DNA from 4 places in the Pseudoalteromonas sp. MBR-15 genome. Region 4 is predicted to be linked to each of the others. Evidence: predicted binding sites of a transcription regulator. Region 4 holds the regulator's gene; each other region holds the start of a gene.
The links. The regulator sigma-54, encoded in region 4, starts transcription at its own class of promoters, with help from an activator protein. The targets are predictions, from matches to a motif close to GTTGGCACGNNNNTNGNNT.
Positions count from the first base shown of each region.

Region 1: a site for sigma-54 is predicted at 2,175-2,193, ahead of flgB (flagellar basal body rod protein FlgB). Genes of this name have one in related genera too.
Region 2: a site for sigma-54 is predicted at 3,348-3,366, ahead of fliE (flagellar hook-basal body complex protein FliE). Genes of this name have one in related genera too.
Region 3: a site for sigma-54 is predicted at 3,848-3,866, ahead of ACSSVW_RS11280 (BON domain-containing protein). Genes of this name have one in related genera too.

Region 1 covers NZ_JBRJHH010000004.1:309,687-315,621, reverse strand. Annotated here, with positions in the region: gene flgA (flagellar basal body P-ring formation chaperone FlgA) at 1-166, opposite strand, end outside; gene ACSSVW_RS08155 (chemotaxis protein) at 309-1,241, shown strand; gene ACSSVW_RS08150 (CheR family methyltransferase) at 1,263-2,093, shown strand; gene flgB (flagellar basal body rod protein FlgB) at 2,227-2,637, shown strand; gene flgC (flagellar basal body rod protein FlgC) at 2,640-3,071, shown strand; gene ACSSVW_RS08135 (flagellar hook assembly protein FlgD) at 3,085-3,768, shown strand; gene flgE (flagellar hook protein FlgE) at 3,819-5,162, shown strand; gene ACSSVW_RS08125 (flagellar basal body rod protein FlgF) at 5,312-5,935, shown strand, end outside.
Region 2 covers NZ_JBRJHH010000004.1:285,168-291,102, reverse strand. Annotated here, with positions in the region: gene ACSSVW_RS08040 (DNA-3-methyladenine glycosylase I) at 11-598, opposite strand; gene ACSSVW_RS08035 (sensor histidine kinase) at 726-1,838, shown strand; gene ACSSVW_RS08030 (sigma-54-dependent transcriptional regulator) at 1,835-3,241, shown strand; gene fliE (flagellar hook-basal body complex protein FliE) at 3,405-3,737, shown strand; gene fliF (flagellar basal-body MS-ring/collar protein FliF) at 3,758-5,473, shown strand; gene fliG (flagellar motor switch protein FliG) at 5,466-5,935, shown strand, end outside.
Region 3 covers NZ_JBRJHH010000007.1:105,836-111,770, reverse strand. Annotated here, with positions in the region: gene ACSSVW_RS11305 (DUF2147 domain-containing protein) at 1-142, opposite strand, end outside; gene ACSSVW_RS11300 (hypothetical protein) at 247-681, shown strand; gene ACSSVW_RS11295 (hypothetical protein) at 955-1,635, shown strand; gene ACSSVW_RS11290 (tRNA1(Val) (adenine(37)-N6)-methyltransferase) at 1,690-2,388, opposite strand; gene srmB (ATP-dependent RNA helicase SrmB) at 2,465-3,691, shown strand; gene ACSSVW_RS11280 (BON domain-containing protein) at 3,911-4,240, shown strand; gene ACSSVW_RS11275 (hypothetical protein) at 4,286-5,218, opposite strand; gene radA (DNA repair protein RadA) at 5,264-5,935, opposite strand, start outside.
Region 4 covers NZ_JBRJHH010000003.1:326,913-332,847, forward strand. Annotated here, with positions in the region: gene lptC (LPS export ABC transporter periplasmic protein LptC) at 1-318, shown strand, start outside; gene lptA (lipopolysaccharide transport periplasmic protein LptA) at 308-829, shown strand; gene lptB (LPS export ABC transporter ATP-binding protein) at 826-1,551, shown strand; gene ACSSVW_RS06545 (RNA polymerase factor sigma-54) at 1,666-3,162, shown strand; gene hpf (ribosome hibernation promoting factor) at 3,189-3,476, shown strand; gene ptsN (PTS IIA-like nitrogen regulatory protein PtsN) at 3,480-3,932, shown strand; gene rapZ (RNase adapter RapZ) at 3,933-4,781, shown strand; gene ACSSVW_RS06565 (HPr family phosphocarrier protein) at 4,791-5,063, shown strand; gene mgtE (magnesium transporter) at 5,279-5,935, shown strand, end outside.

The DNA.
Region 1 (5,935 bases), on a different contig from region 4:
CTTGCGGTGCTGTATCGAGATCGGGGATCTGCTCGCTGACAAAATCAATAGCGATTTGTTGAAGTTGCTCGTTATTATACACTTCAGCTTGTAGATGCGTGGCAAATAACAAGCTAGAAAGAAAATAAAAAACACTGTATCTTCGGCTTTTTTTTAACAAACTCATATTGTTTCGACTATGCTTATTGTTGAAAACAAGGTATAAATATTTTGCGTCAAAAAACAGACGCTTCGTAACCTTATGTAGCTTTAACACAAAGTAAGCAATTATTGTTCCGGCTCTGGTTGTTTATCTTTAGGAGATTGAAATGGCAGGCATTTTAGACTCAGTAAACCAGCGTACACAGTTGGTTGGGCAAAACCGCCTTGAATTACTATTATTCAAACTCAGAGGGCGACAACGCTTTGGTATTAACGTGTTTAAAGTAAGAGAGGTTCTACAATGTCCACCGCTTACAAACATGCCAAAATCGAATGCTTATATTCGTGGTGTTGCACACATTCGTGGTCAAACCATTTCTGTTATCGATTTATCAATGGCTGTTGGCGGTCCTGCCATTGAAAATATCAAAGATAGTTTTATTATCATCGCGGAATACAATCGTTCAGTGCAAGGGTTCTTAGTCGGTGGCGTAGAGCGCATCGTTAATATGAACTGGGAAAAAATTATGCCGCCACCTTCAGGTGCAGGGCGTTACTCTTATTTAACCGCGGTCACTGAAATAGAAAACGAACTGGTAGAAATCTTAGACGTCGAGAAGATCCTTAACGAAATTTGCCCTGTTAACACTGAAGTAAGTGCGGATGTGATTGGTGAGGGAGAAATCCAAAAAGATTTAGGGGAGCGAATCGTTTTTATTGCTGATGACTCGGCCGTTGCGCGTAATCAGGTAAAACGTGCGTTAGAACCTCTCGGTGTACAAACTGAACTCGCTAAAAATGGTAAAGAAGCTTTAATACGCTTACGTGAAATAGCAGAACTTGATTGTGTAAATAATATTACTGAGCGAGTTGGCTTGTTAATTTCAGACGTTGAAATGCCAGAAATGGATGGCTACACCTTAACCGCAGAAATTAAGGCCGATCCAAAGTTATCACCTTTGCATGTAATCTTGCATACATCACTCAGTGGTGTTTTTAATCAAGCGATGATAGAAAAAGTGGGTGCCGATGATTTTATTGCAAAATTTAACCCAGACGAATTAGCGACTGCCGTTAAAAAGTGGGTTCATTGTGATTAATTATTTATAGGTGGTATTACTTTGGAAAATAAGCACTTACAACAAAGCGAATACGATCAGTTCCGCTCTTTTTTAGAGCAACAATGTGGCATTGTACTAGGCGATAACAAACTTTATTTAGTGAAAAGTCGCCTGGCACCCTTGATGGCGCGTTTTAATGTTGAGTCATTGTCACAGTTGGTAAGTAAAACCTTGAGTCCTCACGAGAGGCAGCTTCGTGCCGCAGTGGTTGATGCAATGACAACAAACGAAACTTTGTGGTTTCGTGATCAATACCCATTTGAATTGCTTAAAACTAAACTTTTCCCTGAATTCAAAGAATTGCGTCGTCCAATTAAAATTTGGTCAGCGGCAAGTTCATCAGGTCAAGAACCGTATTCTATTGCCATGTCGGTTGCTGAGTTTCAATCTAAGCAACCTGGCGTTTTAAAAATGGGCGCACAAATTATCGGCACAGATATTTCTAATACTATGCTTGATATGTGTAAAAACGCAGAATATGACTCACTGGCTTTGGCACGTGGTTTGTCTGTTGAAAGACGTCAAAAGTTTTTTAAAGACAGTGGTAACGGTATGGCTCAAGTAGTTGATCCAATAAAGAAAATGGTCAGTTTTAGGCATTTAAACTTATTGGATTCGTATGCCTTGATGGGTAAATTTGATATTATTTTTTGCCGTAATGTATTGATCTACTTTGCACCCGAAGTAAAAGCAAAAATTATCGCGCAATTTGCGCAAGCACTTAATCCAAAAGGCTACCTGTTTTTAGGCGCTTCAGAGTCAATGGCTGGCCTTAGTGACAGTTTTGATATGGTGCGATGTAATCCGGGTATCATCTACCAGAAAAAGTAATCTTTCCTTAGCAACCTAGTTCTTAGGTTGCTAATTTCATTATATATCAACACCTTAATTATAAAATAATCATGCTTAATTTTTGGCTTACCTTTTGCATTAGCTAAGGAGAGTCAAATTTTTGGAGATGGTTATGGCTATCAGTTTTGATAAAGCATTTGGTGTGCATCCTCATGCCATGTTGATCCGTTCACAACGCGCTGAGTTATTAGCGACAAATATCGCTAATGCTGATACGCCGGGCTATAAAGCGAAAGATGTCGATTTTGCATCCGCATTAAAAGCGGCAAAAAGCAACCAGCACGGCGGCAATAGCATGGTAAGAACGGATGAGAAACACCTTGCCGGTGGCAGTCGATTTGTTGGTAATTCAGAAATGTTTCGTACGCCAAATCAAGCAGATACAGGTGATGGTAACTCTGTTGATATACAAGTGGAACGAAACTTGTATGTACAAAACTCATTAGAGTATCAGGCAAGCCTGCAATTTATGAGTAGTAAAATTAAAGGCCTTAAAAAAGCCCTCGGTAGTCAAGGAGCTTAATCATGAGTTTATATAATGTTTTTGATATTTCGGGCACGGGTATGAGCGCACAAAATGTTCGCTTAAATACCACAGCAAGTAATATTTCGAATGCAAATACAATTAGCTCAAGCCAAGACCAGACATACCGAGCGCGCCATCCTGTGTTTGCTGCTGAACTTACAAAAGCGTCAGCATCGCAAAGTAATCCGCAGGGCTCTTCTGTTGGCGTTAAAGTATTAGGCATTGTAGAGAGCGATAAGCCGCTACAAATAGAATACAACCCGAATCACCCCAGCGCGGATGAAAATGGGTATATCTATAAACCAAATGTCAACGTTGTAGAAGAAATGGCTAATATGATTTCTGCCTCTCGCTCTTACCAAACAAATGTGCAAGTTGCTGATGCAGCTAAGCAAATGTTAAGTAAAACACTGTTGTTAGGACAACGGTAATCGAGGATAAGTTATGAGTAACGACATCAGCTCTGCATCATCATCCTATATGGATAGCTTGCGTTGGAATGAGACAAACACGCCAACAGCAAAAGAAGACAGTAATACACTGTCTCAAGAAGATTTCTTTTCGTTGTTAACGCAGCAGTTGTCGTTTCAAGATCCGAGCAATCCTGCTGATAACGATCAAATGATTGCGCAAATGACGAACTTTACCATGGCAGAAGGTATTTCAAATTTAAACACAAAATTTGAGTCACTCACTGCATCCATGACATCAAATTCGGCATTACAAGCGTCAACGTTAGTGGGTAAGCAAGCATTGCTTGAGTCAGAGACTATTGACTTTGATGGCGAAAATTTAGCTAAAGGTTCCGTTGTGGCAGAAACAACTGTTGAATCTCTTACGTTAAGAATCACTGATTCGACGGGACAATTAGTTCGCACTATTGATTTAGGATCGAAATCTGCCGGTGCTCATCGTTTCGAATGGGATGGTAAAGATGGTGAGGGCAATGTTCTTCCTGAAGGCGAATACAATATTAGCGCTGAAGGCTTCGTAAATGGAGATTACAGTAGCATGCCTCTGGCAACCTTTAAGAACATTGAAAGTGTCAATATTAATGGCAGCAGCGGCATTATCGTAAATACAAAAGAGGGTGCGGTTAGGCTAACTGATATAGCTGAAATCGCATAATTAAAAAGGTTTGGGTTAGCTTAGGCTAAGAGATAGGTTAGAGGTGAGTTATGAGCTTCAATATTGCATTAACAGGTTTAGCAGCCGCACAAAAAGATTTAGACGTAACGGCAAATAATATTGCCAACGTAAACACAACGGGCTTTAAAGAGTCACGTGCTGAGTTTGCTGATGTGTACGCATCGTCAGTATTTAGTTCTGGTAAAACAAAAAACGGCGACGGTGTTAAAACAGCAACGGTTGCACAACAGTTTCACCAAGGGTCGTTATCATTCACAAATAACTCACTTGATTTAGCAATCACAGGGGAAGGTTATTTTGCGATGAGTGATGACATCGCATCACAAGACTTTACATATACGCGCGCGGGTGCATTTAAATTAAATTCAGATAACTTTGTTGTTGATGCCAATGGTAACTACCTGCAAGGTTTCCCTGTTGACCCATCAACGGGTAATACGACGTCGGTAAGTTTAAGTACTACTTCACCGATTCAAATTCCTGATGCTTCAGGTTCGCCTCGTCATACGAGTAATATCTACAGCTCAATGAATTTAGACGCACGTGTCGATACGCCAACAACGACAACCTTTGATCCAACTGATAGCACGAGCTATAACTCGTCTACTTCAACAACTGTTTATGACTCATTAGGTGAGCCGCATGTTGTGCAGTTATTTTTTGTAAAGCAAGACCCTACAGCAACGCCAAATACGTGGGAAGTGTACGCCACAATGGATGGTCAAGCGTTTGATGCTTCAGGTGCTGCAACGGGCACAGGTGCACACACGCCAATTGATACACTTGAGTTCACGGCGGCGGGTTTACCGAACGTAACCGCTCCAGAAACCACATTTGATGACATTATTTTGCCTTCAAATGCTTCGTCAGGTTTATCGACACTACTTGGTAATGGCGCACAGTTCCCGAATGAAATCACGGTTAATTGGCGTGATGAAGCAGGCACCGCTAATAAAGTGCCTACGCAATACGCCAGTAACTTTGAAGTAAAAGCACTTGAGCAAGATGGTGCGACAGTCGGTCGTTTAGCGGGCATTGATATTGGTGCAGATGGAAAAGTAGTTGCTTCATACAGCAATGGCGATACTTCATTCTTAGGCCAAGTGGCTATGGTGCGCTTTTCAAACTCTCAAGGCTTACAACAAGCGGGTGACACTTCTTGGAAGAAAAGTTTAACCTCGGGCGAGCCTATTGCGGGTGAGCCAAACTCAGGCACATTGGGTTCAATTAACTCATCAGCACTTGAGCAATCAAACGTTAACTTAACGAATGAACTGGTTGACCTTATCAGCGCACAGCGTAATTTCCAGGCGAACTCACGTGCCTTAGAAGTTAACTCAACATTACAACAAAATATCTTACAGATCCGTTAATTTTAGCGGCTCTAAGTTTAATCCGACACGAAAGGCTGCCCCCTCTATTGGCAGCCTTTTTTTATTTTCCTTTGCTTATTTCCGCGTCAATTTTACTTTGGCACTTTTATTGCATTTCATAGTTATCGTATTTTTAGTGAGTCAATGTTATGGACAAAATGGTCTACATTGCCATGTCTGGTGCAAAGCAAAGCTTGCGTGGCCTTGAATTAAAGGCAAACAACTTAGCAAATGCAAACACCACTGGCTTTAAAGCTGATTTTGCACAAGCACGCTCAATGCAAGCATTTGGCGAAGGTTTGCCATCGCGTGTATTCGCAATGCAAGAGCGCCCAGGTTCTAACATGGAGTCGGGTGGTTTTGTTGAAACAGGCCGAGAACTTGATATTGCCATGAGTGATCGGGGTTGGTTAAGCGTACAAGATGCATCGGGCAATGAAGCCTATACCAAAACAGGCACGCTGAATATTACTCCCGATGGCGCATTGATGACCAGTCATGGTCGTCAAGTTATTGGCGAAGGTGGCCCCATTATTTTGCCTTTACCAATCGAGAAGATTGAATTTAGTTCTGATGGGTCAATTCAGGTGCGTCCACAAGGGGCACCTGCAAACTTTTTAGAAGTGGTTGATCGCTTAAAGGTAATCGAAGCCGATAACAATCAACTAGAAAAAGGCAATGATGGCTTATTTAGGCCAAAGCCAGACATGTTGGTAAATGATTTATGTGGTTTTTGCGATATTTCAACTAATGTAAAAGTGCTTTCGGGCACC
Region 2 (5,935 bases), on a different contig from region 4:
AATCAAGCGCTTAATATTGCTCGATTATCTGGGCTTTTCTAAAACAATCATTACTGTGATCGTTAACCATGCCACAGGCCTGCATATGGGCATAAACGGTTGTTGGACCTAAAAATTTAAAACCACGTTTTTTTAAATCTTTTGCAAAGGCTGTCGAGGCTTCAGTAATGGCTGGGTAATCTTCAAGTTTATCGACATTATTCACCAAAGGTTTCCCCCCAACGAACTGCCATTGGTAATTTGAGAAGTTACCAAACTCTTTTTGTATCTCAATAAATCGCTTGGCATTATTAATCGTGGCGGCAATTTTTAAGCGATTGCGAATAATGCCGTCATCTTGCATTAGGCGTTCAATGTCGCTGTCATCCATTTGTGCAACGTCGTCAACAACAAAATTTTTAAAGGCGCGACGGTAGCCATCACGCTTTTTTAAAATTGTGTACCAGCTGAGTCCTGCTTGTGCAGATTCTAAAGTAATGAACTCAAAAAGGCGGTGGTCATCATAAATTGGCACCCCCCATTCTTCGTCATGATAGGCGACATAATCGTCTTTGCTGGTATCGAGCCATGGGCAGCGGTTGTGGTGATGGTGTTGCATCGTTCCCTCGCAATTGTCATTTTTTTGTCGTTGTAAAATTAACGCTAAGACACTGAAATAAAACAATAATAATTATGGTACGGATTGTGCATTTACACAGTTAGACACGATTTTTTGAGTATCGATTATGGCCTTAGCACATGTACTAAAACCACAATTTATCACAGCTAATCAATATAACCCATGTTTACAGCAAGAAGAGTATGTGGGTGAGTTGAGTGAACTTCGTCAGCAAGCAAGTTGGTTGAGCCATTTGGTTGATACCATGCCTGCGGGGGTTGTGGTATTGGATGGCCGCGGCATGATTGCAAAAGCGAATCAAATCGCTATCGATATGCTTGGTGAGCCTCTGGAAGGTGAAAAGTGGTTCAGCGTTATTCAGCGCTCTTTTCGTCCTAAACAAGATGATGGTCACGAAGTCTCACTCAAAGATGGTCGCTTGATTAAGCTTGATATAACGGCTCTGACGCCAGAACCGGGGCAATTAATTTTAATGACCGATTTGACCGAAACACGCCGACTGCAAAAGCGTGTTGCACACATGCAGCGCCTGAGTGCGCTGGGTAAAATGGTCGCATCGCTTGCGCATCAAGTAAGAACACCGCTTTCGGCTGCTATGTTATATGCGGCTAATTTAGGCTCTAAACGCTTACCTGAAAGCTCGCGGGGTAATTTTCATAACAAGTTAATGTCACGATTAAAAGATTTAGAAACCCAAGTGAATGATATGTTGTTGTTTGCTAAAAGTGGCGAACAGCAAGTAGTTGAGCGTGTATCAATGCAGCAATTACTCAATGAAGTAAAAGCGGGGGCTGATGCTATGGTGGCGCAAAACCACAGTGAATTAAGCGTTAGTTTGCCAGAGCCCGATATTGAAATTGTGGGCAATAAAACAGCGTTAGCCAGTGCTGTTCAAAATCTTATTCATAACAGTATTCAAATTATTGGCCAGCACGCAAAAGTGTCACTCAGCGCTCAGCGTGATGAGAGGAGTGAACACTGTGTTCGTATCAGCGTCAGCGATAATGGCCCTGGAGTCGATATTAGCCAAGCCGAAAAATTATTTGAACCCTTTTACACAACGAAAAGCCAAGGTACAGGGCTTGGGCTTGCAGTCGTAAGCTCAGTCGCTAATGCGCATCAAGGACGGGTCGAAGTGGCTAATAATGCCCATGGGGGGGCATGTTTTAGTTTAATCCTGCCTATTAGTGCAGAAACTACGTCAGTGGAGGCAAGATGAATACGAACTCTATTTTAGTCGTTGAAGACGACGCAGGCTTACGCGAAGCCTTAATTGATACATTGGAAATGTCAGGTATTGATTGCATCGCTGCCGACAGTGCCGAGCAAGCAATGGTATTGCTAAAGCAAGGAACGTATTCATTGGTGGTAAGCGATGTACAAATGGGCGCGATGAGCGGCCTTGATTTATTGCGTAGCATTAAACTTAATTACCCTGAACTACCAGTATTAATGATGACAGCATACGCCACCATTGATGATGCGGTTGAGGCAATGCGTTTAGGGGCTATTGATTATATGGCTAAACCATTTGCACCTGAAGTTTTATTGAATATGGTGAGTCGTTATTTACCCGAGAAAGAAAAAGAAACCGATGGGCCGATTGTCGCGGATCCATCCAGTATTAAATTACTTGAGCTGGCCAGTAAAGTGGCACGTTCAGATGCCAGTGTCATGGTGCTCGGACCCAGTGGTTCGGGTAAAGAAGTGCTGGCGCGCTTTATTCACGATAAATCAAGTCGCGCAGATGCCCCCTTTGTAGCGATTAACTGTGCCGCTATTCCTGAGAACATGTTAGAAGCGACCTTGTTTGGTTATGAAAAAGGCGCATTTACTGGGGCGATTCAAGCGTGTCCGGGCAAATTTGAACAAGCACAAGGTGGCACTATCTTGCTTGACGAAATCACTGAAATGGATTTGGGTCTGCAAGCTAAGTTACTGCGTGTTTTGCAAGAGCGTGAAGTTGAACGTTTGGGTGGTCGTAAAACCATTGAGCTCGATGTTAGAGTGCTCGCAACCAGTAACCGTGATTTAAAAGAAGCTGTTAGCGAAAATTTATTCAGAGAAGATTTGTATTATCGCTTAAATGTTTTTCCTTTAATGTGGCGTCCGCTGTGTGAGCGCCCAGGTGATATTATTGTCCTTGCAGAGCATTTAATTGAGCGTCATTGCATCAGAAGTAAAGAGCCTATCGCATTATTAACTGAGCAAGCTAAGCAAAAACTGCTATCGCATGCTTGGCCGGGTAATGTCCGTGAACTTGATAATGTGATTCAGCGTGCACTGATACTATGTGATGGTAATAGCATTCATGAAGACGATATATTTATTGAAGAGCTCTTAGCGGTTAAAGCACAGACTGTAAATAGTGCACCGGTGCAAAATGCCCCTGTTTATAAAGAGCAAGTGGTTAACCCCATGCATGACGAAATTCCATCTGTGAACGAGCAGGGAAATTATAAAGATGAGCTTAAAGACAAAGAGCATCGCATTATTTTAGAAACCCTAGCTAGGTGCCAAGGAAAGCGCAAAGAGGTTGCTGAAACATTAGGGATTAGTCCACGAACACTTAGATATAAACTTGCTCAAATGCGCGACTTAGGTATTGCATTACCCGCTTAAAAGCATCCCCCTTAACTGACAAGCTCACTCCATGTGGGCTTGTTTGCTGTCAAAACTCTGACAAACAGAATAACCATCTAACACATTGATTTATAGCGTTTTATTTTGTGGCACGTTTTGTGCTTTATCTGTGTATAAGTAAACTGCATTGTCAGAGAGTATTATGAAAGTTCAAAACAGCGCATTATTTCAAGAAATGCAATCTATGGCACTTGAAGCTAGCCGTAGTCAATCCGTTAATAATTTACCAACTCAGGCTCAGCCAACATCATCGGCGCAATTTGGTGACTTACTTACAAGCGCGCTAGATACCGTTAATGGCCTGCAGCAAGAAGCAAAACAAAAAGTAACAGCACTTGAGATGGGAGACCGCAGTGTATCCCTTGCTGAAGTAATGATTGCTTCGCAAAAGTCTTCGGTTGCTTTTGAAGCAACGGTGCAAGTTCGCAACAAACTTGTTGAAGCATATAAAGAAATCATGAACATGCCTGTTTAACTAGGTAGTGGAGAATTATTGTGGCGCAATCTAATCAATCAACTGATCTAGCCCTCGCAGGCGGCGGTGTCGATACTTCAGACACGGATGATCAACAAGAGCAAAAGTCAGGCTACCTCAGTGCCCTCAATGGCGTTGATGTATTACGTCAGGTGACTTTGGTCATTGCACTGGCTATTTGTTTGGCAATCGCAATTTTTATTATTATCTGGGCTCGTCAACCAGATATGCGACCGCTGGGTAAAATGCCAACCGAAGAGCTTATCCAAACGCTGGACTTTTTAGACGCACAGAAGATTGATTATGAACTTGATGGTAATGTCATCTCAGTTGAAGAAGGCGAATACCAAAATATTAAATTATTGATGGCCCGTGAAGGTCTTGAGCAAGCGCCAAGCTCAGGCACCGACATCATCATGCAAGATATGGGCTTTGGTGTTAGCCAACGCTTAGAACGTGAACGTTTAAAACATGGTCGTGAGCAGCAACTTGCTCGCACAATCGAAGAGCTAAAAAATGTCACTCGCGCCAAAGTGCTTTTAGCAATTCCAAAAGAAAACGTATTTGCTCGTCGTGAAAAATTACCATCAGCTACCGTTGTACTAACTCTTAAACGTGGCCGTATGTTAGATGGTGAAGAAATCGACTCAGTTGTTGATATTGTTGCCTCTGCAGTACAAGGTCTTTCACCTGAGCGTGTTACGGTGACAGATCAAAACGGTCGCTTACTTAATTCGGGTTCACAAAATTCACTGGCAGCGCGTTCTCGCAAAGAATATGAAATTGAGCGCAAGCGTGAAGAAGAATACTTAAATAAAATCGACAGCATCTTAATTCCTGTCGTAGGCTTAGGTAATTACACTGCGCAAGTTGATTTAAATATGGACTTTAGTGCGGTAGAAGAAACACAAAAGCGCTACAACCCAGACTTACCTGCAGTGCGCAGTGAAACAACATTTGAAGAAAATAACATTGGTGGTCTTGCTGTGGGGATCCCAGGTGCCTTGACTAATCAACCGCCTGTTAATTCAAATATTCCTGAAGTTGCAGGACAAGGGGGCGCTGGTAGTGCAATGAACCCAAGTCGTTCGCACAAAGAAGCAACCCGTAATTACGAGCTAGATACCACTATTTCTCATAAGCGTCAGCAAACAGGTGTTATTCGTCGTATTAGTGTATCTGTTGCGGTTGACTATGTGCCACAAGTGGGTGAAAACGGCGAGACAACAATGGTTCCTCGTTCAGTTGAAGCGCTGTCAAATATCCGTCGCTTGCTACAAGGCGGAGTGGGGTTTGATATGCAACGTGGTGATGCGCTTGAAGTTGTTACTGTTCCGTTTGTACGTGAAGACACCGCTGCGGCCATAGAAGTGCCTATTTGGGAACAAGACTGGTTTATGAAGATATTGCGTTTATCATTAGGTGCATTAGTGATTATCGTACTTATCATGGCGGTTGTGAAACCTATGCTGAAACGCTTAATTTACCCAGATGATACACTTGAAGAGTATGATGAAGATGCACTTAGCTCTGGTGTAGATATTGGTGATAGTACGCTAGATATGCTAAATAAAGACTTTGACTCTGCTGCTGTAGGATTCTCAAGTGATGGTACACTACAGCTGCCAGATTTACATGGTGATGAAGATTTACTCAAAGCAGTTCGTGCATTGGTTGCTAATGAACCAGAACTGTCTTCTCAAGTAGTGAAAGCGTGGTTAACTGAAGATGACTGATCAAGAACAAAAACAACTCCCACCGGCGTTTGATGTTGATAAATTAGACGGTGTTGATAAAGCAGCGATTTTATTGCTGAGTTTATCGGAAGAAGATGCTGCGCAAATTCTAAAACACTTAGAGCCTAAGCAAGTGCAAAAAGTGGGCATGGCGATGGCTGCATTAGACGATTTATCGCAAGCGAAAATCAGCGCCGTTCATAACTTGTTTATTGAGCAAATTCAAAGCTTCAGTACCATAGGTTTCCAATCTGAAGACTTTATTAAAAAAGCGCTTACGGCCGCACTTGGTGAAGATAAGGCCGCCAGCCTAATCGACCAAATTGTGATGGGTTCGGGAGCGAAAGGTCTTGATTCACTTAAGTGGATGGACTCGAAACAGGTGGCTAATATTATTCGTAATGAGCACCCGCAGATTCAAACCATTGTGCTTTCTTACTTAGAGCCTGAGCAATCAGCCGA
Region 3 (5,935 bases), on a different contig from region 4:
CGTTTTGCTCACGAATGCGTACCAAAGATTTAGCTTCATTGGTTTCCTCATCAATGGTTTTCCAAAGCCCGACAGGGCTCATTGCAGCGACGCTTAATTGAGAAAATAATAGGGCTGATAAAGCGATTGTGAGTCGTAACATAAAATACTCGCATAAAATTTAAGGCCTTATTACTATATCAGGGCTTGGTAAAACACACCATTTTGCTATGATCAGAAAAAGACAACACATTGCGAGGGAACACAATGAGTCAATATACGTTACTTACCGGAGATATTGTCAGCTTCGACAATAATCAAGTCACCCCTATTAAAGCTGATGGCGAGATTAAAACAAACCGCTTTGGTGAGTCATTATTTATTCCGCATAGCGCTAAAACCGCCGTAGAGCTTGGAAAACTCGACGATAATTTATTTAACTTAAACAAATTAATGCGCTCTGGGTATGCCGACCCCTGCCCTGCCACACGCGTGCTAATAGAAACCAAAGATCCTTTACCTGATATCGATGGCTTATTGATAAAACGCCGTTTTAGTATCATTAATTTTTGCAGTGCTGAAATAGAAAAACAGCACACAAAAGCAGTCTTAGACGCCTTGCTTGAGCTTGAGCATGTTCAACAAATTCAACTTGATGAAGTAATGCAGCTGCAACCTCCCGTGCAATTAAGTGCAAAATAGAGGTACAATCAACGCATCAATATGCCATACCAATTCGCTTAATTAAGTGCGCTATTTTGGGGCGATAAAACCTCGTTGAAAACAAGGCAAAGGTTTCGTTATTTAGTTGCTCTAGGTAACTGCTCCTGGATTGCTCCTGCATTGCTCTGCATCCATGCAGTCGTAAATCAGCAATCTTTAAAACAGGTTGCAACCGGTTTAATCCCTCAAAATAATTAAGCATTTTTTGCGAATTGGAACCATACGGCAGCTTCATTAGTAAAAGGATAAACAATGAAAAATGCGCTATTTTTACTCTTTGCAACAACGTTGCTTGTAGGGTGTGATGAGTTAGAAGTCGAGGAAAGTCATGATTTTGGCAATCAGATGTATGAGAACAAGTATACACTGATAAACACCACCGCCTTAGAGGTTGACTACTCCATGGCAAATACCGATCTGTTTGGTAACGCAAGAGAAGTCAGTGATGCGCAATATTATGTAGACACGATCGCATCAGGTTCATTACCTGTTGATATAACACACCTTCACAATGAACGACGCCGTATTTCATTTTATGTAGAAGATCACAGTAAAGCGAGCAACTTCGCAGAGCAAATGTATCAAGTGGACAACGACCAGCCTTACTATTTTGTCGCCTGGCAAAGTGAAGAAAAGCTGCGTTTAACGCTCATAAAACAGATTCAAAGTAACAAAGAGGGCTTTTTTGCCGTCCGCTTTCTTGCCACCGAAAACATTCGCTTAAAAATAGAGAATCAAATAGTTAACCTATATCAAAATCAATTAAGTACGTGGTATCACACTGATGACTGCGCAGATGATATTAAAGTCTCTCGTCTGAATGATGAAGGTAAGCGTGTTGATGAATCAGTTGCCATTTGTCATGCCTCATATGGACACTCTTATACATTATTAGTAAGCGAAGATGGTCTACAAGCGAGCATCAGTGAATAGCAAATACGACCTTTTAGAGTAAAGTGATGACGGACTATTAATGGCTGGTATGCGTCACATTTTCAAATAAAAGTCCTTGCATAGCGCACTATATTCAGCACTGTACGCGCCACTGTTTGCATGAATCGTTAAATGTGTTGTCGTTAAAGGGGCTGCAACCTGACTAAATAACATTAAACTGCGACTGGGTGCTTTTTTCTCGGTTGTTTTAACTAAACACAAGTGGTTTAAATACCAGCCTTCTTGCTCTGCAATGGCAATAAATTGCTCGGCCTCAGGACAAGGCAGTATCACATTGAGCAGAGTATGTGCATGACTCAGCGCACTACACGCTTTGATTAATTCGCTAAAACTCAACCCATCGGTGTGGCGCGCTGTATTGCGTGCTGCATTATCGCCTTTAAGGCTGGCATTGAAATAAGGTGGATTAGTGATAATTGCATCAAAGGGGGTTGCTGCTTTAAAAGACTGCACAGCCCCTTGATAAAGCATAATGTCAGGCCAAGGGCTATTAGCAAAATTAGCGCGAGCATCAATACACGCGTTAGCCTCTATTTCGATAGCGTTAACAACCGCCTTCGGCGCACGTTGTTTTGCCATTAAAGCAAGCAACCCGGTGCCTGTGCCAATATCAACAATTCGTGCAGCATCGCTTACATGTGCCCATGCCCCCAACAAAATCCCATCTGTTGAAACTTTCATTGCAGTGTGAGTTTGCCCTATCGAAAACTGTTTAAACACAAAACCTGACATTTTTTCACCTTTTCATTCACCAACAGCTGGATAGCGCGTATAATTAACGCCAATTGTCCTCTATTTATGTCACTCTATGCAATTTTCTGAATTTGATATCGATAACAAGCTGTTAAATGCCATTAATAAAATGGGTTTTGATACGCCAACCAGCATTCAACAACAAGCGATCCCTGAAGCATTACAAGGGCGCGATATTTTGGCATCTGCACCCACAGGTACCGGTAAAACAGCCGCGTTTTTGATCCCAGCTATTCAATACTTGCTTGATTTCCCTCGTCGTGACCCTGGTTTTGCCCGAGTACTTATCATGACTCCTACTCGCGAGCTTGCTTATCAAATCCATGAGCATTGTGAACAGCTTGCTGAGCAAACACACCTTAAAATAGGTGTCGTGACGGGCGGCATTAACTATGGAACGCACAAAGAAATTTTTGAGAACAATAACGACATTCTTATTGCGACACCTGGGCGCTTAATGGAATACCTCGAAACCGAGAATTTCCATGCTGAAAATGTCGAAATGCTTATTCTAGACGAAGCCGACCGCATGCTCGATATGGGCTTTCGTAAAGAAATGCTGCGTATTTGTGATGAAGCCAGAAATCGTCGTCAATGTTTTCTATTTTCAGCCACACTTGAAGGTGACAGTGTTGAGCTTTTCGCTGAGCGTATTTTAAATGATCCTGCGTTACTAGAAGCAGAATCGTCGCGTAAAGAAAAAGCAAAGATCCACCAGTGGGTTCACTTAGCCGACGACTACAACCATAAGCTTAAAATGTTAGTCGATATCTTAAACGGCGATGATATCCATAAAGCGATAGTGTTCGTTAAGACCCGTGAACGCCTAGAATCATTAATTGGTGCGTTAAATAACGAAGGACTGCGCGTTGCTTGGTTACGTGGTGAAATGCCACAAGATAAACGCATGAAAGCAATGGAGAACTTCCATTCTGGCCGCAATAAAATATTGGTAGCAACCGATGTGGCTGCCCGTGGTATTGACGTGGCAGATATCAGCCATGTGATTAACTTTGATATGCCTCGCACCGCAGATATATACGTTCACCGTATTGGACGTACTGGTCGTGCAGGCAAAAAAGGAATCGCGATTTCATTTATCGAAGCGCATGACGTTGCCATTTTAGGCAAAGTTGAGCGTTACATCGAACAAAAACTAAAGCGCCGAGTAATCAAAGGGATAGAGCCGCAACACAAAGAAGCAAAAATCCCTTCTAAAAAGAAAAAAGATCCAGCAAAGATCAAAGCGAAGAAAAAGGCAAAACCAAAAAAGAAAAAGTAGTGCGTGCTTAATATGCCTTGTTAATAAAAATGCCGAGCCTGTTTCGGCATTTTTATCGCTGTTATTTGCCGTGTCTTTTTTACTGAACTATGTGTAATTACTTCACATACAGTTTCTTTAAAAACAAATAAAATCCATAAATATCAACAAACTAAAATTGGAACAGAATTTGTAATTGTTCATACAGAGTTCAATCTGTCATTATTGCGAGGGAATTGTATGAGCCGTTTCAAATTATCTGTTGTCGTAACCTTATTTAGCTGTCTTTTTTTATTGGCTTGCGCCACACAAGTCAGTGCCAACACCCATGTTTTAACAACCAGTACTTCGGCGCAACCGCGATTACAGCAAGTGGCTTTAAAGAAACTAACGAATAACCGCAATTTTAAAATTGAAAACTTACAGGTTATTGTAAATGGCGATACGATTGAATTATTAGGTTCAACGGAAACGGGGTTTCAACGTGCGCTGGCACAAAAGTTCTTAGAACACAGTCAGGGTGTCAGGCATGTAAAAAACAACCTTAAAGTGAGCAAACTAGAGAGTTGAACACTTTAAGGTTATTGCAGCTAACGCACGGCTGCGGTCAGCGGGTTATTCACCACTGGCTTTTAAATTAATAAATTTCGCAAGCTCTTCAGGCTGACCAACCAGCATCATGATTTGCTGGTTGATTTGCATCATCGACTTGCCTTCAGGTAGGCGTGCCGATAAAGACAATTTTGATAAACCACTGGCAAAGTTTTTAATCGCAGTGTCTAACTCCGCACTTACAGGAGCTTGTTGTAATTGCATTGCCACCACTTGCTCAAGGTCATCAAGTGTCATGCCTTGCGCTTTTAAGAAGCTTTCGACAACAGTTTTAAGTTCACCGTCGTCGTTGATTTCAAGCTCGATACTGCGCGGCTCTAATTGGCTCATTGCCGCCATCATTTTTGATTGTTGCTGTAGTTGTTGCTCTAAAGTGAGCTCAGCCCCATTCGCAGCATTTTGTGCTTGGCTGATTGATAAAGATGCTTCCATCAACGCCGTTGAATTTGCTAAACCAAGATTAAAACGTACATCAGCCACTTCGTTTGCCTTCACGTTAAGCGCAAACTTGCTATCACCTGACTCTTTGTTGTAATCAAGCGATGAATTCACGTTGTAACTCGTTGCGGCAAGCTTATTATTCGCACTGTCTGGAAGTTGCGATAAAAACTCATCACTAAAGCGGAAATTTGTCATCACGAAGCCCGTGTGGGGTGGGATCGCATCAACTTCGTAACCCGTCACTTCTATATTGTCGATAGTGGCAATGGTTTCATCGCCTTCAATGCTTTGCACATTTATACCAGACAACTGCATGCTGCTACTGAACACACTTGCTGAAATATCGCTGTAAGTGATATCTACACCACTTTGGCTTGATAAAGCGCTTAGTTGCTTATCAACAACCTTTTTCACTTCCTGTGTTGCTGTATAGTTTGCGTAAACGACGCCACCTACAGCTGCAGCAACAACGGCTGCAATTACTAACTTTTTCATTTTATTTCCTTTGATTGGTGTTTTTTATAGTCTATCAAATTACAACTAGTTTATTAAAGACAGTAACTCATGCACTGTTTTAACAGGTGTAATTTTTGCGCCCAATCCTTCCATTGATTTATGGTAGTTACGATATGGAATAAAAATTTCAGTGAAACCATGCTGAGCGGCTTCTTTTACTCGCGGCACCCCACTGTCGATGGGCCTAACGTCACCATTTAAGCTTAATTCGCCCATAATACAGGTGGTTCTTGGCACAACAAATTCATTCAAACTACTCAACAATGCCGTAACTAATGCTAAGTCGATACAGGTTTCAGACTCATCAATTTTTAGGCCACCGACAATATTAAAAAACGTGTCATGAAAGATTTTAGTCTTGGTGTGTTTACGCAAAATTCCCGTGAGCATTTTGATACGATTCATATTTAAGCCAACACACACTCGCTGCGGAAACTCAGCCTCGGTTTCTGTGGTTAAGCACTGAATCTCTAACAATAAATTACGATTACCTTTACGAATACATGTAATAGCCGATCCCGGCGATTCGGTGCTTGACCCCGATAAAAATATTTCGCTTGGGTTGTCAACACTGAGCATACCGCGCTCACACATTCTAAAAATACCGACGGTATCAATATCGCCAAAACGGTTTTTATTGGCACGTAAGGTACGAATTTGCCCATCGTTGGTATCAATATGCAGCAGCGCATCAAC
Region 4 (5,935 bases):
GAGCAACCCATTTTCACCATTTACGGTGATCAGCAAGTTTGGCAAGTAAAAGCCAAAGAAGCCACGTTATATGAAAACGATCAGCTTGTATTCGAAGGGGATGTGGTTGCTAAAAACCTTACCCATAATGGCATGATCGAAGATATTAAAGCTGAGAACATTAACATAGACATTGACAAAATGACCATGTTTTCTAAGCAACCTGTCACGCTGACAGGGCCGAATTTAAAAATTACCGGTAAAGGTTTAAAAGCCGATTTAAAAGCCGAAATTGTTGAGTTAACTAACCATACACGAACCATATACTATGACCAATAAACTTAAGAAATTACTCCTGATCCCAAGCTTATTGATTGCGTTTTCTGGCGCAGCTGCTGAGCAGGCTGGCACACCAATCAGCATTAGCTCTGATCGCCAAGAAGGTCAGCTAAAAAATGGCATTGGTATCTTCGAAGATAATGTCGAGATCATACATGGTAACCGTCGTATTACAGCGGATCGACTCGAAGCACATGCAGGTGAAGTTGAAGGCACGGTTGAATTAATTATTGCCACAGGAAAGCCCGCTTACTTTGAAGAAAAACAAGCTGACGGCACTATTATGAGCGCCAGTGCTGAAGAAGTTCGATACGATGTTGCTAAACGCTTATTAACACTCGTTGGCAATGCACAAGTGACTCAAGCAGGCCAAAAAGTCAGTGCCAAGAGCATTACATACGATATGGAACAGCAACTGATAAGTGCCGAGAAAGATGAAAACTCGACCGATCGTGTACACACTATTTTAGTGCCTGTTGATAACAAAAAGAACGATGAAGGCCAGCCATGAGCACACTAAAAGCAGAGCTATTAGCTAAAAGCTATAAGGGTCGCCAAGTTGTAAAAAATGTAGGCCTTGAGGTAGAAGCTGGCAGCATTGTCGGTTTACTTGGGCCAAATGGCGCAGGTAAAACAACCACCTTTTACATGATTGTGGGATTAGTGCCCAGTGACAAAGGTAAAATAAGCATTGATGATAACGACATCACCTTATTGCCAATGCACAGCCGCGCTCGCTTAGGTATTGGCTATTTGCCACAAGAATCATCGATTTTTAGAAAACTGACTGTTTATCAAAACTTAATGGCCATTTTAGAGACCCGTAAAGATCTCAATAAACAAGGCCGCGAAGAAACACTTAACAGTTTACTTGATGAATTTAGCATTCAACACATTCGTGACAGCCAAGGTATGGCATTGTCAGGGGGTGAACGCCGTCGTGTTGAAATAGCACGTGCACTGGCCGCTGACCCTAAATTTATTTTGCTCGATGAGCCTTTTGCTGGTGTTGATCCTATTTCAGTGTTAGATATAAAGAAAATTATTGAGCACTTAAAAAATCGTGGTATTGGTGTATTAATTACTGACCACAATGTGAGAGAAACCCTTGATGTTTGTGAAAAAGCCTACATTGTTTCTCATGGGGAGCTAATTGCATCAGGTACACCTGAACATGTGTTAGCCGACCAAACTGTACGCGATGTGTATCTAGGCGAGCAATTCAGGCTTTAAATACGCCACCGACTAGAGCATCTGCTAGACTTATAACAATGACAATAAATCAAATAAATAGTTAACGGCATCGTTCTATTGTTTGATAAGACTAAAAAGGATTGTTAGGGATACATGAGGCAATCATTACAGCTGCGCATGGGCCAGCAACTTACAATGACTCCACAACTGCAACAGGCTATCCGTTTGTTGCAGCTCAGTACATTGGATCTCCAGCAAGAAATTCAAGAAGCGTTAGACTCTAACCCTTTGCTTGAAGTTGAAGAAGCAGATTATGCAGAAGAGAGTATTGGCAAAAACGAGCAAAAAGCCGAATCTGACGATACCCAACTAAGCGCGTCGGCTGACGAAGCTGCGAGCGAGTACGAGCAAGAAAGCAGTGATGCCCTCAACAAAGACACCGTAAGTGACGACTTAGCAATGGATGTTACGTGGGATGAGTACATGAGTGCTGCCCCATCAAGTTCCTCAGGTCCAATGCCTGAAGATGAGTCAATTTACCAAGGCGCATCAACCGAAACTCTCCACGAATACCTAATGTGGCAGTTACAACTGACTCCATTCAGCCCAACAGACGAAGCGATTGCCGTTGCGATTGTTGAGGCAATTGATGATTCGGGTATTTTAACCGTAAGCTGCGAAGACATTGTTGAAAGCTTCAATCAAAATAACGATGAAGAAGAAATCGAACTTGATGAAGTCGAAGCTGTCTTAAAAAGAATTCAATTATTCGATCCTGTCGGTATTGGCGCCCGTAGTTTACAAGAATGTTTGTGTATTCAATTACGCCAATTCGATGCTGACACCCCCTATTTAGCTGAAACTAAAATGGTGTTATCAGAACATATTGAATTATTAGCGAGTCGTGACTATCGCACTTTGATGAAAAAGACTAAGCTTAAAGAAAGTGAGCTGAAAGAAGTCATGACATTGATCCACAGCTTAAATCCAAAGCCTGCGGATACCATTGTTAGAGAAGAATCTGAATACGTGATACCCGATGTATCCGTAAAAAAAATAAAAGGCCGTTGGGTAGTTGAACTAAACCCAGACTGCATGCCGAAAATCAGAGTGAATAGCCACTATGCGGCGATGTCACGTTCTGTAAAATCAAGCAGTGATAGCCAATTTATTCGCTCTCATTTACAAGAAGCAAAATGGTTTATTAAAAGCTTAGAAAGCCGTAATGACACGTTATTAAAAGTGACTAACTGTATTGTTCAACAACAACAGGCTTTCTTTGAACATGGTCCTGAGGCCATGAAACCCATGGTATTAAATGATGTCGCAGAAATGGTCGAAATGCATGAATCAACAATTTCGCGAGTAACAACACAAAAATACATGCATACCCCGCGGGGAATTTTTGAGTTGAAATATTTCTTCTCCAGCCATGTAAGCACTGAAAATGGGGGTGAGTGTTCATCTACGGCAATTCGCGCTTTAATCAAAAAGCTAATCGCCGCAGAAAACACAGCTAAACCATTGAGTGATAGCAAAATTGCAGATATATTGGCTGAGCAAGGAATTAAAGTAGCTAGACGGACAATAGCAAAATATCGAGAGTCTCTAGCAATACCTCCGTCGAATCAGCGTAAGAGTCTGATTTAGACGTTTTACATAGAAGGAAAATGCTTATGCAACTAAATTTAACTGGTCGTCATGTAGAAATCACAGATTCATTAAGAGACTATGTAAACACCAAGTTTGCGAAACTAGAAAGGCATTTTGACCACATTAATAATGTTCATGTCATTCTAGATGTAGAAAAACTAAGCCAAAAAGCAGAAGCAACTTTACATGTAAACGGAGGCGAGTTATTTGCCTCTACTGAACACCAAGATATGTATGCAGCCATCGACTCGTTAATCGATAAACTTGATCGTCAAGTAATTAAACACAAAGAGAAATTAGCTCGACACTAAATTATGAAACTTAGTTCACTTACTAACCAGGACTGCAGCAAAGCTGCGGTCCTTTTTAATAGCAAAAAAAGAATTCTCGAATTTATCAGCGAACTGGCTCATGAGCAGCTCCCTCATTTATCTCAGCAAGATATACTCAATGCCCTATTGAACAGAGAAAAATTGGGCAGCACGGGTATTGGCCGAGGTATTGCGATTCCACATGGTCGTATGAGCGGTGCAGATCAGCCACACGCATTTGTAATTGTGAGTGAGTCACCTATAAATTTTGACGCAATTGATAATCGTCCAGTGGATATTTTTGTCGCACTCATCGTACCAGATGGTGACTGTCAACTTCATCTAAAGACCTTATCAACAATTGCTGATAGACTTAAAGACAAAGAATTTTGTAAACAGCTACGCAGTGCTAAAACAGATAGTGATCTGTTTAAAGTCATTGCATCAGAGGCATAAATGGAATTAATTATTATCAGCGGTCGCTCTGGTTCAGGTAAATCGGTCGCTTTACGAGTACTTGAAGACTTAGGCTATTACTGCGTTGATAATATTCCTGTAAACCTACTTCCTTCGTTAGTACGCAGTGTGTCAGATAATTACGACAAAATTGCTGTAAGTATCGATGTGCGTAACCTGCCGAAAGAACAGCAAGAATTTAACGATATTCTTGAGTATTTACCGGGCTTTGCAAAACCCACGTTGTTTTATTTAGATAGTGATGATCAAACACTGATCAAACGATTCTCTGAAACACGCCGCTTACACCCATTATCGATTGACTCGCTGCCGCTTGATTTAGCGATTAAACAAGAAAAAGTATTACTGGATGTTTTGATCACCCGTGCCGATTTTATGATTGATACGACCGATCTCAGCGTGCATCAGCTTGCCGAATCTATTCGCGAAAAAATACTGGGTAAAAAAGACAAAAAGCTCATTATTACTTTTATGTCGTTTGGCTTTAAGCACGGTATTCCAAAAGAAGCTGATTACGTATTTGATGCTCGCTTTTTACCGAATCCACACTGGGAACCGGATCTAAAACCACTGACAGGCTTAGACCAACCAGTAAAAGATTACCTTGCTAGTCACAGCATAGTGCAAAAGTTTACATGGCAAATTCAAACCTTTGTACAAACATGGCTCCCTCACTTAGAGCGAAATAATCGCAGTTATTTAACCATTGCGATTGGCTGCACAGGTGGACAACATCGCTCGGTTTACTTAGCGCAAACCATTGGTGAGAGCTTTTCGAAAAGTCACGCAAACGTGAAAATACGCCACCGCGAGCAAGATACCCAATAGGCAACGACGATGCATGCTGAAGACACTTTTTTAATCCAAAATAAGCTAGGTTTACATGCACGAGCAGCCACGGTTTTGGCACAACTTGCACTGCAATTCGATGCTAAAATAACGCTTTACCAAGACGATAAAGAAGCCGAAGGCGATAGTGTATTAGCCTTAATGTTACTCGAGAGCAGCCAAGGCAAAGAAGTCCGTGTGGTGTGTGAAGGCCCCGATGCTGACGCAGCACTCAATGCAATAGGCGAATTAATTGCACAACGCTTTCATGAACAAGAATAGCATTTGCTAAGCCTTGACTGTTTACGTTAAACTTGCATTGGGTATTTAAAATTCCTGTTAAATATCCTACTTTTATATCGCTCGCTTCTCTAAAATACATTTTTCTTAGTAAATTTATCTCAGTGCGGCGATATCCCTGCAAATACTAAATTTAGCAACTATGCTGTATTTGCTGAGTCAGATTTTAAGCTATTTTTTCAGTTGTAAGGACGCCAATGCCAGAAGCCTTTGAACAAGATTACCCGCTACAACAACTAAAACAGGTGACCAAGTCACTCAATAGTGGTCAATTTGTTCAAGTGCGCGGCATGTTAGCAAAAACAGCACCGTGTGATACCGCACTCCTTTTAGAATCATCCCCGCATAAAATTCGCCGTATGCTTTGGCAGCTGGTAGACCCTGATGTGCGTGGTGACGTATTAGAAGAGCTCTCAGAAGATGTACGTTTAGGCATTATTGCCCAAATGGAACCTGAGCACATTGCTGCCGCAACCGAAGACATGGACGACGATGATTTAGGTGAGGTTCTTCGAAGCCTACCTGATACAGTCTACCAAGACGTTGTCGGCGCCATGGACTCGCAAGACAGAGAAAGAGCCACCCAAGCCCTGTCTTATCAAGAGCGCTCAGCTGGTGCCTTGATGAACAGCGATACGGTAACCATTCGCCCAGACGTCACACTAGATGTTGTTTTACGCTACCTGCGTTTACGCGGCGATTTACCTGAAGGCACCGATGATTTATACGTCGTTGATAAACATAATTGCTTTTTAGGGGCATTATCTTTAACGACGTTGTTGACCAATCCCTCAGATAAAGTGGTTCGCGACCTGATGGATGAAGACTGTGAATCTATCTTAATATCGATGGAT